3 regions of the Shewanella sp. SW1 genome follow, and region 1 is predicted to be linked to each of the others. Evidence: predicted binding sites of a transcription regulator. Region 1 holds the regulator's gene; each other region holds the start of a gene.
What was found. The regulator sigma-54, encoded in region 1, starts transcription at its own class of promoters, with help from an activator protein. The targets are predictions, from matches to a motif close to GTTGGCACGNNNNTNGNNT.
Positions count from the first base shown of each region.

Region 2: a site for sigma-54 is predicted at 2,018-2,036, ahead of flgB (flagellar basal body rod protein FlgB). Genes of this name have one in related genera too.
Region 3: a site for sigma-54 is predicted at 1,056-1,074, ahead of L5M71_RS21125 (YggN family protein). Genes of this name have one in related genera too.

Region 1 is NZ_JAKKSG010000015.1:128,584-135,042, forward strand. Features, by position in the region: gene L5M71_RS14745 (KpsF/GutQ family sugar-phosphate isomerase) at 409-1,386, shown strand; gene kdsC (3-deoxy-manno-octulosonate-8-phosphatase KdsC) at 1,386-1,937, shown strand; gene lptC (LPS export ABC transporter periplasmic protein LptC) at 1,934-2,494, shown strand; gene lptA (lipopolysaccharide transport periplasmic protein LptA) at 2,481-3,035, shown strand; gene lptB (LPS export ABC transporter ATP-binding protein) at 3,032-3,763, shown strand; gene L5M71_RS14770 (RNA polymerase factor sigma-54) at 3,871-5,349, shown strand; gene hpf (ribosome hibernation promoting factor) at 5,378-5,665, shown strand; gene ptsN (PTS IIA-like nitrogen regulatory protein PtsN) at 5,668-6,111, shown strand; gene rapZ (RNase adapter RapZ) at 6,108-6,459, shown strand, end outside.
Region 2 is NZ_JAKKSG010000037.1:9,840-16,298, forward strand. Features, by position in the region: gene flgE (flagellar hook protein FlgE) at 1-288, opposite strand, end outside; gene flgD (flagellar hook assembly protein FlgD) at 371-1,141, opposite strand; gene flgC (flagellar basal body rod protein FlgC) at 1,166-1,582, opposite strand; gene flgB (flagellar basal body rod protein FlgB) at 1,585-1,986, opposite strand; gene L5M71_RS22450 (CheR family methyltransferase) at 2,130-2,969, opposite strand; gene L5M71_RS22455 (chemotaxis protein CheV) at 3,070-3,990, opposite strand; gene flgA (flagellar basal body P-ring formation chaperone FlgA) at 4,193-4,900, shown strand; gene flgM (flagellar biosynthesis anti-sigma factor FlgM) at 4,976-5,299, shown strand; gene L5M71_RS22470 (flagella synthesis protein FlgN) at 5,302-5,727, shown strand; gene L5M71_RS22475 (LPP20 family lipoprotein) at 5,855-6,307, opposite strand; gene L5M71_RS22480 (FlgO family outer membrane protein) at 6,304-6,459, opposite strand, start outside.
Region 3 is NZ_JAKKSG010000030.1:45,110-51,568, reverse strand. Features, by position in the region: gene L5M71_RS21135 (YggL family protein) at 1-34, shown strand, start outside; gene glsB (glutaminase B) at 34-948, shown strand; gene L5M71_RS21125 (YggN family protein) at 1,131-1,952, shown strand; gene L5M71_RS21120 (LysR family transcriptional regulator) at 2,392-3,333, shown strand; gene L5M71_RS21115 (DUF885 domain-containing protein) at 4,038-5,888, opposite strand; gene hemW (radical SAM family heme chaperone HemW) at 6,041-6,459, opposite strand, start outside.

The sequences.
Region 1 (6,459 bases):
TTCGTTCGCACTTAGCTCACTCTTCGCCCACTTTTATCGGGGAGAGTCGATACGCAATCGCGCAATAGAGGCATCCCATAGGGTAATACCCGCTGCGATATGGGATAAATCCATTGAAATAAACGACAAAGACGATGATATTGCTCAAGACCTTCTGCCGCTAAACACGTTATTGTGCGTGAATAGCTAACGCAGTTGAACTTGACGAGTCGGATCAATCGCTCTAGCCTGCCGCAATTGTTTTGCTGTTTTCGGTAATAAACCACAGTAAGACATAAGCTAAATTGTCTGAAAACAAACTAATACTTGGCAGAAAGCCTATTACATATCATCTTTATCGCGTACCAAATTGTGCTATTCCAATCCCATCAATGGGGCGACAAAGACAATGCAAAAAGAGAGATAGACATGGTAGACAAATCACAACTGCGCCAATGGGGTTGTAAAGTTATCGACATTGAAAAGTCAGCCCTAGACAATCTTTATCAATATGTTGATTCGGCTGAATTTGCAGAAGCTTGCGAGTTGATCCTCAACTGCACAGGCAAAGTGATTGTCATGGGAATGGGCAAATCGGGCCATATCGGCAATAAGATTTCAGCCACCCTCGCCAGCACAGGAACGCCCGCATTTTTTGTGCATCCGGGTGAAGCCAGCCACGGCGATCTGGGTGTATTGGCCGATAACGATGTGATTTTAGCGATTTCAAATTCCGGTGAGTCGAGCGAAATCCTCACCTTAATGCCGGTCATCCAACGTATGGGCGTGCCCGTTATCGCGGTAACGGGTAAACCCGAATCGAATATGGCGCGATTATCTAAAGTGCATTTATGTATTGAAGTCCCAGAAGAGGCTTGCCCACTTGGACTAGCACCCACCTCAAGTACCACAGCAACCTTAGTGATGGGCGATGCCATCGCCATTGCGCTGCTGCAAGCGAAAGGCTTTACCCGTGATGATTTTGCTATGTCCCATCCCGGCGGTGCATTAGGACGTAAGTTGCTGTTAAAAGTCTGCGATGTGATGCACAGCGGTGATGACTTACCGCTCGTCAACCACGATATTTGCATCACAGAAGCCCTGTACGAAATCTCCAAGAAAGGCTTAGGCATGACGGCGATTATTGATGATCAGCGCAAACTGGTTGGTATCTTCACTGATGGTGATTTACGCCGCGTTATTGATGCCGAAGTGAATTTACGCACGACGCCCATTGCCGATGTGATGACCCGTAACTGCGTCACGATCACGGATAATGTATTGGCCGCCCAAGCACTGCAAGTGATGGACTCAAAAAATATCAACGGATTAATTGTTATCGATAAAGATCGCCATCCTATTGGCGCTCTTAACATGCTCGATATGGTAAAAGCAGGAGTCATTTAATGCCACAGCAAGGATTTTACGGCCCAATCAGTGATGATGTGTGGCAACGCGCGCAAAAGATTAAACTGTTAATCTGTGACGTCGATGGGGTGTTTTCCGACGGCCGTATTTACTTGAGCAATAGCGGCGAAGAGCTCAAAGCCTTCCATACCCGTGACGGTTATGGCGTGCGCTCACTCCTCACCAGCGGTTTCAACCTCGCCGTGATCACAGGACGTCAATCCAAAATCGTTGAAAACCGTATGACAGCCCTTGGTGTTACCCATATTTACCAAGGCGTAGACAATAAGTTCGAGCCCTATGAAGCATTGCTCGCACTTTATGGTGTCACCCCAGAAGAAGTGGCTTATATCGGTGATGATATTGTCGATCTCCCCGTGATGAATGTCGTCGGTTTAGCGGTCAGTGTTGCTGACGGCCACCCCTATATACGCCAACACGCCCATTTTGTGACTACGCTCAATGGTGGCCACGGTGCACTGCGTGAACTCACAGATCTGTTACTCCTAAGTCAAAATAAATTCACTTCGGCCCATGGAATGAGTATATGAGTCGTGTGACACTCGCGATTATCGCTTTTTTTGGAACCGCACTAGCGCTTTACTGGCAAGTGCAGAACAAACACAGCGGTGATTCCGATAACAGAGTAAAAGATCAAAATACCCCAGATTTCATCGTTGAAGATCTGCGCAGTGTTGAGTTCAATGAGCAAGGACTAGTGAATAGCCGTGTGACGGCGAAACACATGGAACATTATGATTCAACGAATCAAACTTTCTTTACTCAACCTGTTTATCTTGTTTATCCAGACCAAGGTAAAGCACAATGGCAGCTCAGGGCAGATCAGGGCAAGCTAAACAAGGAAACTGGCAAGGTTGTATTAGAAAATAATGTTATTATCGATGCCATTAGCCCAGAAGAACCGATTCAGACCTTGTCCACCAGTTATCTGGAACTCGATCTCAACACTATGATAATGACCTCTGACCGTACCATTTACGTCACAGGGAAAGATTTTAATATTCAAGGCCAAGGCCTTTATGCCGACCTCAACGCGCAAGAAGTGCAATTGACCAGTCAGGTAGTAGGAACATATGAAGCAAAATAACGTATTACTTGCCAGCCTAATGCTAATTATGAGCATGAGTGCTTTCGCGAAAGTCGGCGACTTAAAGCAAGAAGTCAAAATTAAAGCTGTGAGCCAAACTGCGGATATCAAAAACAACCAGATCATCTTCTTTGGTCCAGTGGAAGTTACCCAAGGCTCAATAAAAATCCAAGCAAATGAACTGCGTGCATTTTCCGCTGAAGGTGAAAATAGCAAAACTTTGGTCGCCACAGGCAACCCTGCTACGTATAGCCAAATATTAGACGATGGCCGTCCTGCATCGGCGAGCGCGAAAGAAATTCGTTACGATATGGCGAGCCGCACCTTAACACTGAAAGGTATGGCGTCATTAGATCAAGCAGGTAGCCAAGTTACAGGCAATTTAATCCGCTATAACATGATTCAACAGAAATTGATGGCCGAGAGTACTGGCAGTGGTGACGATCGCGTGATCACTATTATTCAGCCTGAAAACTATCAAGATGATGCTAAATCAGACGCTCCGGCGGATAAACCTGTAAAAAAGCAGGACTCTAAATGACCCAAATCACCTTAAGAGCACAAAATCTGGCGAAAAGTTACAAGAGTCGCCAAGTGGTTAAAGACGTCAGTCTGACGGTAAAAACCGGTCAAGTCGTTGGCCTACTCGGTCCAAACGGTGCAGGTAAAACCACGACATTTTACATGGTTGTCGGGCTAGTGAAGAGCGATAAGGGACATATCTTTATCGACGATGATGATTTAACCGCAGATCCTATGCATCTGCGTGCCCGCAAAGGCATAGGTTACTTACCGCAAGAAGCCAGTATCTTTCGTAAGCTAACTGTTCATGACAACATCATGGCCGTACTGCAAACTCGTAAAGAACTTAAAAACGAAGAACGAGAAGAAGAACTAGAACATCTGCTCGAAGAGTTTCATATCACCCACATCCGTGACAGCCAAGGCATGTCATTGTCGGGTGGCGAACGTCGCCGCGTCGAAATTGCGCGGGCTTTAGCCGCTAATCCTAAGTTCATTTTGCTCGATGAACCGTTTGCCGGCGTCGATCCTATTTCGGTTATCGACATCAAGAAGATTATCGAACAACTCAAAAGTCGCGGCCTTGGCGTACTGATCACAGACCATAATGTCCGCGAGACATTAGATGTATGTGAACATGCTTATATTGTGAGTCACGGAAACCTTATTGCCGAAGGAACTCCAGCAGAGATCTTAGACAATCAGCAAGTTAGGGCAGTGTACTTAGGTGAACAATTCAGGCTATAGTTAATCGAGCGAAGCCAATGGAGGCAATTTATACCGCCATTGGGCTTCACTCAAGATAATAATAAGCGACCTCATCCAACAATAATAACGTAGGGATCAGCGGTAACATGAAAGCGTCACTCCAGCTCAAACTGGGTCAACAGTTAACCATGACGCCACAATTACAACAGGCCATACGTCTGTTGCAACTGTCGTCATTAGAACTGCAGCAAGAGATCCAGCAAGCATTAGATTCTAATCCCCTTCTCGAGCTGGAAGAGGATCAATTCGACGCCACTAAAACCCCTGTAAACCAAACGCTATCCGATACGGATTTCAGTGAATCTAGCACTCTGCCACCAGAAAAAGACAGCTCCACCATAGACACGGCAGAGTCGCTAACCAAAGAATCCATGCCCGATGAGCTCCCCATGGACACCACATGGGATGAAGTGTTTACCGCCTCCCCAAACTCAGGCCCCGGCGGCAGTCGTGAAGACGATATGCCCTTCCAAGGCGAGACCAGTGAAGGTTTGTACGAACACTTAGAATGGCAAAAAAACCTCACGCCGTTTTCTGAAACCGATTTAGCCATTGCCACCGCCATTATTGATGCCATCGACGATCAGGGCTATCTCACCCAAAGCACTGAAGAAATTCTCGAAGCCATGGGCAATCCTGAAGTTGAGCTTGACGAAGTCGAAGCCGTACTCAAGCGTATTCAGCATTTTGATCCCATAGGCGTTGCCGCCCGCGATTTAAGTGAATGCCTGTTGATCCAACTGTCGCATTTCGCCGCTGATACTCCCAACCTAGAAAACGCCCGTATGCTGATCAAAGATCATTTAGATCTGATCGCCGCCCGAGACTTTAGGTTATTGATGCGTAAGACTAAATTAAAAGAGGATGAATTAAGGGATGGTATAGCACTCATCCAAACCCTCAATCCTCGCCCAGGTTTGTTGATCACGCCCAATAATGACGAATACGTTATCCCAGATGTGTCTGTGTCGAAGAAAAATGGCCGCTGGGTCGTTGAGCTTAATCCTGACTGCATGCCCAAAATCAATGTAAATCAACATTATGCTTCTATGGCACGCAGCACAAAAAACCAAGCCGATAGCCAATTTATTCGCGGCCATCTGCAAGAGGCTAAATGGTTTATTAAGAGTCTAGAAAGCCGTAACGACACTTTGCTTAAAGTTGCTAATTGCATAGTGCAATATCAGCAAGGTTTCTTTGAGTACGGTGAAGAAGCCATGAAGCCTATGGTGCTTAACGATATTGCCGAAGCGGTAGAAATGCATGAGTCCACCATCTCACGGGTCACAACTCAAAAATACATGCATACCCCTAAGGGACTTTTTGAACTAAAATACTTCTTCTCTAGCCACGTCGGTACTGACGATGGTGGTGAGTGCTCATCCACAGCAATCAGAGCCTTTATAAAGAAACTGGTGGCAGCGGAAAACCAGAAAAAACCATTAAGCGATAGCAAGATGGCACAACTTCTGGCAGAACAAGGGATCAACGTAGCCCGCAGAACCATTGCGAAGTACCGAGAGGCTATGCTTATTCCACCTTCTAATCAGCGTAAAAGTTTATAACCTACAGTGGATATCGGAGGACGTTTCTATGCAAATAAACCTAAGTGGACACCATGTCGAAATTACCGAATCGTTACGTGCATATGTAGAAGAAAAGTTTTCAAAACTTGAACGCCATTTCGAACAGATCAATAATGTGCACGTTGTGCTCAATGTTGAGAAAATGCAACAAATTGCTGAAGCGAGAATAAACCTCATAGGTGGTGAAGTTTTTGCTACTTCAGAGCATGCTGACATGTATGCCGCTATAGACGCCCTGATTGACAAGCTTGACCGTCAGGTTATTAAACACAAAGAGAAGTTAACAAAACACTAATAATGGAACTTTGTACCATACTGCGGCCGGAGTGCACTACCTGCGCCACTCCGGGCAGCAAGAAAAAGGTACTGGAACTCATCAGCGACTTAGTCGCTGCCCAGTACCCGACCCTCTCATCTCAAGAGATATTCGAAAGCCTAGTGGCGCGCGAAAAGATGGGGAGCACAGGTATAGGTAACGGCATCGCCATTCCACATGGTCGACTAGCCGATATAGATCAGCCCATTGCCATACTAATTAAGTGTGAAGAGCCGATAGCATTTGATGCTATCGATAAGCAACCTGTTGATATTTTATTTGCACTACTGGTGCCTGCAGACCAATGTCAGCAGCACTTAAGTACCTTGTCTTGCATGGCCGAAAAGCTGAGCGACAAGCAAATATTAAAGCAATTACGCAAGACGCATGATGAAACGGAACTCTATCAGGTAATCACTGGATGAAACTGGTCATAGTGTCGGGCCGCTCAGGCTCAGGCAAATCTGTCGCCCTTAGGGTACTCGAAGATCTCGGCTATTATTGTGTCGATAACCTTCCCTTGCCATTGATTGGCAGTTTGCTTGAGCAACTCAAAGGCAGTAACGATCTCGTCGCCATCAGTGTCGACGTGCGTAACATGCCTGAGCAGGATAAGGTCTTAGTGAAACAACTCGCTAGCCTACCTCCAGATACTGAGTTAACGAGCTTCTTCCTTAACTCCAGCGATAAAATTCTGCTCAAGCGTTACAGCGAAACCCGCCGTTTGCATCCTTTGTCGAAGAGCCGAGTCTCTTTGCAAGAAGCGATAAAGC
Region 2 (6,459 bases), on a different contig from region 1:
TAATTCAGAGGACGTTACAAAGAAACCACCACCTTTGATTGCCAAGTCGAGGGAGTTATTCGTTAGCTGTAAGCTACCTTGATGGAATTGCTGTGCCACTTGACTCGTAGCAACACCACCACCGACAGCAGTTTTAGCATTTGAAAAAATAGAATTAGCGTAAACATCCGCAAATTCAGCACGGGACTCTTTAAAGCCAATGGTGTTCGCATTAGCAATGTTATTCGCCGTAGTGTTTAAATCTTTTTGCGCGGCAGAAATGCCACTCAATGCAATGTTAAACGACATAATTCACCTCTACACTTGACTCAATTCATTTATGAGCGACTTACGCCCAATTCGGATACTGCAAAAATTCTTTTATGCAAACTTAGGTTTCAGACACAGCTAACACATCGGTTAACTTGATGCCCATACCGCCTCTCAAGTTAAGAATCGCGCCAGTACTGGCCGTACCGAGAGAAACGCTGGTCACATGAGCATAGGTCGAGACTGGCAATTCTTGGGATTTCCCATCCACTAAACCACTCGCCTTGATCGTATAGTTACCTGCGGTTACAGGGTTTCCATCTTTATCGAGGCCATCCCAGTTAACATCGACATTGCCCCCCTTACTGCCATCAACTTTAAAGGTGGTCACAACTTGGCCTTTCTCATCCTCAACACGTACAGTAATTTCAGGCATTTTAGCTGGCGTGCTAATCACACCTTTTATTGTTGGGCTTTCAGCTGAAATGTTACCTGTATCAGTTGGGATCAACACCTTGCGACCAACAAGTCCTGATGCCTGTAATGCTTGGCTTGATGTCATAACACCGTTTAAATTAACGATTTCCTTATTCAACTTAGTAATACCATCAACCGTCGAGAATGATGCCATCTGCGCAATCATTTGGTCGTTGTCAACGGGCTTAAAGGGATCTTGCATCGATAGCTGTTGGCTTAATAACGAGAAAAAGTCATCTTGAGTTAACTGCTGGCTTTTCGCTTCCGGTACTATCGAATCTTTTGGCAGACGGATACCGTCAAGAAACGGATTACCCGTTGAGCTGGTTGATGAATTCGTCGTAACGGCATTTGACTGACTCTTATTTTGAGCCGTCTGCGCCGACGCTTGGTTAATTTGATTAATGAGGCTCACAGCTTACCTCCTAAGTAACACATGTTATTTACCCATCCCAAGTGTTTGTTGCAGCATAGACTTAGCTGCTTCAGCGACTTGAACATTCATTTGATATGAGCGCGAAGCAGAAATCATATCTGCCATTTCTTCCATGACATTAACATTCGGTTTATAAATAAAGCCATCCGCATCCGCCATTGGATGATCGGGCGAATATTCTTTCAGTAGTGGTTTATCACTTTCTACAATGCCTTTTACTGCAACGCCTTGAGAAGCTTGTTGCTGACTTTGGGCCTTAGCCATTTCGGCTTCAAAAATGGGATGACGAGAACGATAGGTCTTATCTACACTACTCGAGACGGAATCCGCGTTAGCTATGTTGCTCGCGGTGGTGTTTAGCCTGACCGATTGAGCAGACATTCCCGAGCCAGCAACATCAAATATGCTAAATAAACTCATGATTAATCCCCTCTCAACGCTTTCTTCATGCCACTAAACTTACTATCTAAAAAACCTAGCGACATTTGATATTCAAGTGCATTTTGCATGAATGCCGATTGTTCCTGTTGGATATCAACAGTATTACCATCACCGGTATCGGGTTGATTCGGCACACGGAACTTAACAAATTGCCCAGTCAACTCCGCAAGCCCAAAATGCTTATCTGGCTCTTGCATTTCAAGACTATTTCGCTGCTGTTGGCCTCGAGCGGCCTGCATTGCCGCAGAAAAATCAACATCGCGGGCTTTGTAATGTGGCGTATCTGCGTTAGCGATATTGCTTGAAATAACTTCAGCCCGCTGCGCTCTAATACCGAGAGTGTATTGATGCACACCCAGTGCATTATCAAAATTGATCGCCATAAAATTGCCTCCTCGTGTTCTCACGAAAATAAAGCAATTCATGTGCCAACATCAGGAAAATTTTGAGAATAACAACAAGGATGAGCAAGTGATGGGTAAAAAATTACCGACAATTGTCGGTAATCTTCTTTAGAGCGGCTGAGTTAAGTCTTTTTCTGGTAATAAATGCCAGGGTTACAACGAACCATATCAAACTCGTCCGTTAAACCAGCGATAGATTCTGATGCACCGAGAAATAAAATCCCTTTGGGATTGAGAGCGGCAGCGAATTGCCGCAAAATTTTTGCCTTTGCCTCTGGTGCAAAATAAATCAGCACATTGCGGCAAAAGATAATGTCGAACTTGCCAAGCAGACTATAACTCTCAAGCAAATTATGCGCTCTAAAGTTCACCAACCGCTTCACATTATCCTTTAACTTCATATTGCCAGAAGGTAATGCATCAAAAAACTGACGCTTACGTTCTTCAGATAAACCACGCGCTAATGCCAAACTATCGTACTCGGCATTTTTGCAACGTTCCAACATGGAAGGAGATAAATCCGTTGCTTGAATAGAAGCACTACCAGCCAAGGCACCAGGCTTCTTCTGTTGATACTCAAGAATAGTCATAGCCAATGAGTATGGCTCTTGGCCTGACGAGCAAGCCGCAGACCAAATTTTAAGCGGACGCCCCAGACGACTGTATTCAGGTAGTAGGACATTATTCAACAACTCAAATGGATAACGATCACGGAACCAAAGGGTTTCATTGGTCGTCATAGCATCGATCACTTCAGCTCTGAGCGCACGCTCAGTAGGCTTCATCGAATGCTTAACCACATCAGATAAGGATGGCAGGTTATATTTGCCCATCAAAGGAGCAAGACGACTGCGCACAAGATATTGCTTATTTTCACCCAGTACGATGCCGCTGTGTTGCTCTAAGAACAACCTAAATTGATTATATTCAGCCTCAGCGAGTGATTTATTTGGCACATTCACATCCTAAATCCTATAGCAAGCACCAAAATCAGTGCGAAACCATCATGTTATAAAGTCGAGATTATAGCGTAAAGCGTATCTAGGTACTAACCTACAGCAATTACAAACTTAAATGCTTATTCACAGCAGCGGCCAGTTCGTCAGGATTAAACTTAGCGATAAAGTCATTAGCACCCACTTTTTGAACCATTGCCTGATTGAATACACCACTTAACGAAGTATGCAGTACCACTTTAATATGCTTAAGCTTAGGATCATCTCGGATTTCAGCGGTCAAGGTGTAGCCATCCATTTCAGGCATCTCAATATCAGAGATTATGAGGGGGATCTCATCGGCCACATTATCCATCTCTTTGGCGATCTCTTTAAGCTTGTCTAATGCTTCGCGACCATCTTTTGCGGTATCAATTTGTAAATTCAATGACTCAAGTGAACGAATAATTTGCTTACGCGCCACGGCAGAATCATCAATAACCATAATATGGTAATGCTGAGTTCTGTCGAGGGTCAGTTTTTCATTGGCTTCTTCACTGATAGCCGTTTTAACCGGTGAAATCTCATCTAAGATTTTTTCCACATCGAGAATTTCAACTAATTCACCTTCAATTTCAGTCACAGCTGTCAGATAAGAATAACGACCAGCACCTTGCGGCGGAGGCATAATCGCTTCCCAATTCATGTTGATGATCCGCTCAACAGAACTGACCAAGAAGCCTTGAACACTGCGGTTATATTCAGAAATAATGATGAAACAGTTTTCAGTGCTCGCTAAAGGTTTCCCCCCTGTTGCCGCACTCAAATCAATCACTGAAATGGTTGTTCCACGAATATGAGCAACACCCTTCACATAAGGATTAAGTTTAGGCAAAGTGGTCAGTGGTGGACACTGCAGTACTTCTTTCACCTTAAACACGTTAATCCCAAACCGTTGACGACCGTTTAATTTAAAAAGCAGCAATTCTAAACGGTTTTGTCCAACGAGCTGGGTTCGTTTGTTGACTGAATCAAGAATACTCGACATAACTCTGCCTTGTTGTTCTGTTTATGTTCGGCCCTATAACTCAGTTGAGTATAGGCATATTAATTGCTTACGTCTTATCTATCGATAAACATAGTCGAAACTGAGTCAATCTTCTGACAGTGATGTAAATTATTACAGTGGTCAGCTTCGAACTTAATAAAAGTATAGGTGCATTCTGGCGTTACAAGCTAGTCTCTTCATTATGAAAGTAAATTTAGTCTGTTTTTTTAGTCTTTTCACCCTCTTCATGCCCGCTTTTGCGAGTGCAGAGCCTATTGTCCCCACCGTATCGGCAATCTCAGAATTAGCTAAAGCGCTTATTTCAGAAAAAATATCCGTTCCAGAAAATGCCAAAGTAAATATTTCGCCACAGATGGTTGACGCAAGAATGCTGCCGTCACAATGTTCGTCTCCAATGAAAGTTGAACTGGCTAGCGATAGGGAAATTAGCCGTAATAACACCTTAAAAGTCAGCTGCGATACACAAGACTTAGCTTACCCTTGGCAAATCTATATCTCGGTTCGGGTGGATATCTTATTCCCCGTTGTTGTCTCAACCGAAATCTTAGCACCAGGCGAACTCATCTCTCCTAGTCAAGTAGAAGTCCGTTACATTGAACAAAATAGCTTGAGAGGTGCCGAATTCGATGACCCGAGTAAATTGGCTGGCGTGCGAGTAAAACGACGAGTAGCAAAAGATAATCCCATATTAAGCAACAACTTATGCTTCGTTTGTAAAAATGATTCGGTATCTATCTACGTTCGTTCTGGCTCATTCGAGCTCAAAACAGTAGGCGAAGCCCTACAAGATGGCAATAAAGGTGATCGGATCAGAGTCAAAAATAGCAGTTCAAACAAAGAACTAGATGCTATAGTCACAGGCATTGGCGAAGTTGAAGTAAGAATGTAAAATAATCTAAAGCTTTTTTGTAAGCTGCCGATACCCCAGTTAAGAAATCCCGTACACACGACGCTGGAGCCTAAAATGGCAATTGATATTAGCAAACTCAACACTGCAACGACTGCGCAAGTTCGTTCAGGCGCAACGAAAACGAGCAGCGATCAATCTGCTCAAGTTGCTACAAAATCGACAACACCACAAAGAAGCGACTCAGTGGTCATTACGGCCCAGGCACAACAACTTCAAGGAGCTCAGACTAAAATGGCTAGCCTTCCTGAAGTTGATCAAAAGAAAGTAGCCGAAATCAAACAAGCTATTGCCGAAGGTCGCTATAAAATTGACCCTGAAAAGTTGGCTGCCAATATTGCAAGTTTTGAAGCCGAACTTAATGACTTAAATAAAGAGTAACTATGACTGAAATAGCTAAACTGGTAGATCTACAACACGCCCATTTGGCTGTTCTTAAGCAAATCATACTCAAGGAAAAAGGCGCTTTGGTTGACCAAAACGCCGATTTACTGCTTTCCCTTGCTAACGAAAAATCGCAATGTCTGAAAGAACTAAAGACTAATGATGATATTCTGGCAAACCACAGTGATAAATCGCGACTCACTCAGCAAGTCGAACTCGTGCATAAAATGGCCGAGATCAAAGACGCATTGACTGAATGCAAAGAATTAAACGAACAAAATGCCAGTTTAATTGAGATTAATTTAGCGAGTTTAAATCGCTTTGCTCAAGCTTTACAAGCCAGCAGAAACGCCTCCAGCCTCACCTATAACGATAAAGGCAAGACCTCGACTATCTCAAGTTTAGGCAATGATTTAAAGGCCTAACAAGCGCATCACTCCCACTTAGCATTCCCTTTTCTAAGCTCTGATTAGATATTAATGTCTTGTACAAAAAGAAAAGCCGCGTAAATACGCGGCTCAATACATGCTGTTGAACATACTCTCAAAAACGCTAGAAATACGTCACTTCCTTCACTCGTTGTGGACGGTTCTGTTGTTGATAAAGCGCCCAAACCTGTGAAAAATCAAGTTCTAACTCAGTGACATAATGCTCGCCTGCTGGATAACTCTTAACGACTCGTGCGCCGCGGATCACGCCAGAAACTGACGCTTTGACATTATCGTCCGTCAACATCCAATCACTGACACTGCTGTTTGCCGTTATTTTCTGCCCATAAACTTGTTCCGCTAATTCACGATAAGCCACAATTTTTGATGCCTGCATAGCCATCAACACTCTTTGTGATTGCTCTTTAGCCGGTTGAGTCGCTAACGGCGCATATCCTATAGCCGTTAACTTAGGAAAACTCGGTGGCGGCACATCTTCCCATTGCACATATCTATCTTTAGCAGCGCAGCCAGTTAGCATTAGCCCCGTGATAAGTAATAAAAGGTAGTGTTTCATTTTCCATCTCCTAAGACACGCACTTCATTCATGCCTGGACTCGCCTGACGATATAAGATGCCATTTTGTGACACAATTTGCTCCGAAGGCTGCATGTAGTTTGCCAACTCTTTTTGAGTCACAAAAGTTTGAGATGCCGATACCACGCGATT
Region 3 (6,459 bases), on a different contig from region 1:
AGTTAGCGAACTGTACGACATTTGGTGGGGTTAATGCCCGAGTTGGCATTACTTGAGGAAGTGGTCGAGAAAGTTCGACCCTTGCTCGGCCAAGGAAAGGTTGCAAATTATATCCCCGCACTGGCCAGCGTTGATGCTGGCAAATTAGGCATTGCCGTCACAACCGTTGATGGCGAAACCTTAGGTGCGGGCGATTACCTTGAGCCGTTTTCGATTCAAAGTATCTCCAAAGTTTTCAGCTTAACCTTAGCATTAACTTTATATGAAGAAGCCGAAATCTGGAGCCGTGTTGGCAAAGAACCTTCGGGCCATTCATTCAACTCTTTAGTACAAGTCGAGTTAGAACGTGGCAAGCCGCGCAACCCATTTATCAATGCTGGCGCGTTAGTGATTGCTGACTTATTGCAGAGTCGTTTAGGTGCACCTAAACACAGAATGCTTGAGTTAGTCAGGCAATTAAGCCAAAACGATAAAGTGTGTTTCGATAAACAAGTAGCAGATTCAGAATATCAGCATAGTGCGCGCAATGCGGCTATCGCTTATTTGATGAAGTCCTTTGGTAATTTTCAAGGTGATGTTGATACTGTGCTGCGCACCTATTTTCATTATTGCGCCTTGAAGATGAATTGTGCTGACTTGTCTAAGGCCATGTTGTATTTAGCTAATCGCGGCAAAAGTATCACAGGGACTGAGCTTATTTCTCAAGTGCAAACTCGGCAACTTAACGCTCTGTTGGCAACCTCGGGCTTATACGATGGTGCGGGTGAGTTTGCTTATCGTGTTGGTATGCCAGGTAAAAGTGGCGTCGGCGGCGGTATTATTGCCGTGATCCCTGGAGAACTGTCGATTTGTGTATGGTCGCCAGAACTCGATAATAATGGCAACTCACTTGCGGGCACTGCGATGCTTGAGCATCTAAGTCAGCGTCTCGGCCGTTCTATTTTCTAGCTTTACCTCACGTTTTTATTAGCACTATCAGACTAAATATTAGCGAATTTCGCTAATGACCTTTTAGTGCTAACTTTCAAAATTCAACATAATCAAATTGTTATAAAATTGGCACGTCTCATGCTATAAGCTATTCAGTAGTTTAGGTTTATCGAATTATTCAGATTAAAGGACGAACAAAAATGAAATTAAATAAGTTATTAACTGGATTTGCATTATCTGGCGTGATTTTAGGAGCATCTAGCGTACAGCTGGCGCAAGCACAAACAGAGCCAAAAATAGATGAGCGCTGTGAAGTCTCCTTAAATTATGACGTTATGGTCGAGCCTAAAAAATTGGTCATGAGCGAGAAGGGCACAGAAAAGTATCGTATCGAAGTTGACAAGTTATTTGTGGAAGGTAAGCAAGTTAACTTAACCGACAAGCAGAAAAAATTGGTTACTCAATATGCCGATGAAGTTTCGACTCAAGTGCCAGAAGTGATTGAACTGGTGAATGAGGCAGTATCTCTTGCTTCCAAAGCGGTTGGTATGGCCTTAACACCTTTAATGGGTGATGCCGCTGGTGCAAAATTTGATGAAATGATGGCTGGCGTTCAAAAACGGGTTGATTCAGTGGCTTATAAGAATGGTGATAGCTTCTATTTAGGGGCGACTGAAGACTCGATGCAAAGTACATTTAACGATGAATTCGAGCAGGAAATGGAACAAATTGTCCAGAATTCAATTGGCGCCATTATGATGAACTTAGGTGGCCAAATCATGTCTGGTGGCGGTGAGAATTTTGAAGCCAAGATGGATACCTTCTCCAAAAAAATGGACAATTTAGGCAAAGATATTGAGCAACAAATTGAGAGCCAATCTAAGGGATTAGAAACTAAGGCTGACCGTTTGTGCGACCGATTTGAAAATTTGTTAGTGCTTGAAAATCAATTGCGCCAAGAAGTGCCAGAACTAGCACCTTATGTGTTGACACAAAACTCAACCAAGGAACTGCGTGAATAGTACTTGTAAATAGTTCTTGCGAATCGCCCTTAGTTTTAACTGCAATAACTTCTATCTCCTTGTGCATGAGTCAAACTTGAATGCTACGCCCCTAGTCAATTTATCGACTAGGGGCTTTTTTATTGGCTACGGTTTAATCGTGGTGACAACCCTTATGGCTAAGTTGATGTGGCTTATAGGCTAGGCTTGCAGCGATTTAGTTCGGAATGTTACAGTCTAGAGACGAATATTTGGTATACTCTTAAAATATAATTAAAAGCTGGCATATCAGTCAGATATAACCCCCTACTTTAGTGGACTTTTTCGGTCTAAATCTCTGCGTTATATCATTTTGATGCGAGATATCAATGCTATGGTTATTTTTAAGCGATGATTACGCTAACCATAGCTGCTCACCGAAAGTTAATATCATTGTCGTAAACAGCTTAAGGCGACTTCCATGTTAGAACTGTTAGAACCTATTGCGATTTTTACTCATGTGGCCAGAGCAGGTAGTTTTAGTGCCGCCGCAAGAAGGCTTGGGATCTCTAAGTCTAAGGTCAGTACACAAGTCGCCGATCTTGAACATAGACTTGGTGTTCAATTAATTCAACGTACCACCCGCAGCTTAAGTCTGACTGAAGCAGGGCATTTGCTGTATCTGCAAGGTGAAGAACTGCTGCGTGACGCTGAACAAGCGATAGCCAGCGTGCATAACTTAAATGATGCGACCCGCGGCGTGCTTAAGGTGGGAATTTCCCAATCCTTTGGGGTGATGCATATCATTCCTGCGTTGCCATCTTTTATGGCAAAACACCCTGAGCTTGAGCTACAAGTGAGCTTACTGGACCATAAAGTGGATGTCGTGAGCGAAGGCTTAGACTTACTGTTAACTATGTCTGAGCAATTACCACTTGGCATGGTTGCTAGACCTCTGATGAAGTGCCAATTCCTGTTAGTTGCTTCGCCTGGCTATATTGCTCAACATGGCGAGCCAACTCGACCTGAGCAGCTAGTTGACCACAACTGTTTGGTCTATCAAGGCGAGTGGCACGAGCACAGCATGTGGCAATTTAAGAAGGGTGATGACTACTGTGAAATTGGCGTATCGGGTAATTTCAGGGTGGATAATGCGCCTGCATTAAAATCTGCTGCAATCAGTGGTCTTGGAGTTGTGTATCTTGCGAGTTATCTGATGGAGGATGAAATTGCCAAAGGGACATTAGTGCCTTTACTGAAGGATTGGCAATTGACTCACCATCTGCCATTGCAGGCGGTTTATCCCCGTCGTAAGCACTTAGCACCTAAGGTCAGTTCTTTTATCGAATTCATCAAAGATCACATAGGAACGCCACCGTATTGGGATGCTCCCTATGTCGAATTATTCAGTAAACGTCAGTAAAATAGGAAACATTGTTCTCAAAAGCAGTCTTATGTGGTTTTAAATTGAGCGCGCACTTTTATGGTCATTTAAAATCAATACTTTAGATTGAGTTGATGAGTGCATTTGTTGATGGTTTTTTAGGGGTTCCTAAAGCACTTTTTTATAACATCCTTGAACTCTGTTCTTAATTGAATACAATGGTGGCAGTTGATTCGGAATGACCTGAGTCCTATACGTTTATTGGAAATGACCCCTTTCAATTTTTGTATACAGGTCGGCGTTAATGCAGTTTTGGATCACAGCCAACAGAAGTTTGAGAACTAAAACAATGTTGGCTCTTTAAACCATCATCCTAGTTTTTGGTTTACCTCAGCCTTATCGCTGAGGTAATTTTTTTATTGATGGTTTGCAGCCTTGAGCACAAGTTTTGTCTCCCTGTACCCTAAAGTCGCAACTGTGTGTTAAATGATGTGAAGGCGAGTGCTAAAGCATATATTAATGCAACAAATATAGTGACCCACAGTGAGAAGGGTTCTGTTATCTAACGGGATAATGGTACCAATAAAAAAGCCACTTTCGAGTGGCTTTTTTATTGGCTGCAGCTTAAGACTTTCACTTATGTCGCTTTAGTCGTGAAGCAAGTTAACAGTGCTTCACGACTCAGCATTAAGGCATTAAGGCATTAAGGCATTAAGGCATTAAGGCATTAAAACATTAGGGTATTAGGCCTTCTTCTTACTGGCTATCCAGAGATCGACTTGTTGTTCTAACACATCCAGTGGCAATGCGCCGTTAGCAAGTACTAGCGTATGGAAGTCGCGGATATCAAATTGACTGCCAAGCTGTTGCTCTGCTTTATGTCTGAGTTCCTGCAGCTTAATCATGCCCACTTTATAGGCTGTCGCTTGTGATGGCATAACGATATGGCGTTCAACCATTTTCACCGCATCTGATTTAGCATTTGGCGTATTATCCACGTAATAGGTTATGCCTTGCTCGCGGGTCCATTTTTTTGTGTGGATGCCAGTATCAACGACTAAGCGACAGGCACGCCACAACTCCATTGCTAGGCGACCAAAGTCAGAGTAAGGATCGGCGTAGAGTCCCATTTCTTTTGGGAAAGATTCGCTATATAAACCCCAGCCCTCAATATACGCGGTATAGCCCCCAAACTTACGGAATTTAGGAATATTTTGCAGTTCTTGGGAAATGGCTATCTGCATATGGTGACCCGGAATACCTTCGTGGTAGGCCAGCGCCTCCATTTGGTATTTTGGCATGGCTTTCATGTCATATAGGTTTGCATAGTAGCTACCTGGACGCGAACCATCCGGTGCCGGTTGTTCATAGAAGGCTTTACCCGCGGATTTTTCCCTAAAGGCTTCAACCTGCTTCACTACCATGGTGGCCTTAGGTTTTACTTTGAACACTTCATCCAAGCGCGACTTCATATTGTCGATGAACTTAGTCGCCTCAGCTAAATAGGCGGCTTTACCTTCGGCGGTATTGGGGTAGTAGAACTGGGGATCGTCACGCATGAAGCTAAAGAATTGCTGTAAATCGCCTTTAAAATTGACCTTCTTCATAATGGCGCGCATTTCATTATGGATACGTTCCACCTCAGAAAGGCCTAAGTCATGGATTTGATCGGCGGTCATATTTGTGGTGGTAGTGCGGGCCAAGGCATTATTGTAATAGGCGACTCCGTTAGGGAGTTTCCACGCACCATCGCGGTCATCAGCTTTGGCTGCTAAGGTTTTTACGTAACTGATGAGTTTGTTATAGGCGGGCTCGACTTGAGTCACTAGTGCTTGTTCAGCTTGTTGAAGCAGTGCTTGCTTCTCTGTCTCTTGAATCGCTAATGCGTTCACTTTACGGCGAAAATCTGCGAGTAGCGCGCTATCGTCGCCCTTATCAAAAGGCGCACCTTTGATAATGTTTTGGCTGTCTGAAATCACATAAGCGAATACAAACTTAGGCGCAATAATGCCTTTATCTGCGCGGACTTCTAACACTGTCTGTAATTGACTTAAACGTTTAGGCACGCCATTCAAGCGGCTGATATAGGCCTTGGCATCGCTGACATCGGTAATTTGATGTTGGTTAATCAAGAAGGAGGCGATCATAGAGTGGCCGCCATACATCTGATTCACAGGGTAATTATGGTAGCGCCATTGGTCATCTTCGATGTCATTTTGCAGATTTTGTTTGAGTAAGGTGAGGCTGAGGTTTGTTTGTGGATCGAGTTTGGCCGCATCAATCAGATTGACCTGCGCCAGTTGTTTTTTCGTGCGCGCTAGGGCTTTATCATCGGCGGCATCACCCAGTTCATCCCATTTATCATAGTCTTGCTTGATCCCCATATAGGTTTGCGAAATGGGGCTCGCCATGATGTTTTCCATGAAGATAGTTTCGAACAACGCATTGGCTTTGTCTGACTCGGTTTGCACCACTGCATTCATAGGTTCGCTTGCACTGTGTAAGGCTGACGAAGTTGATGCTGCATATGCGGGAATGGTCAGTAGAGCTGAAAGGGTCAGTGCGACTAAGCTGATTTTAGTTTTTATTGGCATGATCAAGCTTCCTGGATTGAGTTGCATCAATTCTAAAGAAGCTGGACAAGAATGTATGGATATTAGTGTTAGAAAATGTGTTAGCAGTAATAGTATTAAACTGCACTATTGAAAGCTAACACATTATTTATATAGATGTTTTAACGGCTAACTCAGCAAAATTGTGTCAGTAAATCATTAACAAACATATGACCTTTACTGGTTAATTGCCAATGTTCAGCGGATTCTGTGAGTAAACCGCGTTGTTTGGCTTTTTCCATTCCTTCGGTCAATGTGTCTCTGTGTTGTCCGGTACGCAGTTCAAATTCTTGCTTAGGGATAGGTGTCATCAGGCGCAGTCGATTCATTAAATATTCGAGCGCGCGGTCTTCCTCTGCAACTTCAATCGATTCGAAGGTGTAGTTGCTGGCACTCAGATATCCCTTGGGATGTTTAATTTTTACCGTGCGTATGATGCGGTTTTCTTTTGGCAGCGTCACTTTGCCGTGTGCGCCACAGCCTATGCCTAGATAATCACCAAACTGCCAGTAGTTGAGATTGTGCCTACATTGGTAACCAGGTTTTGCGTAGG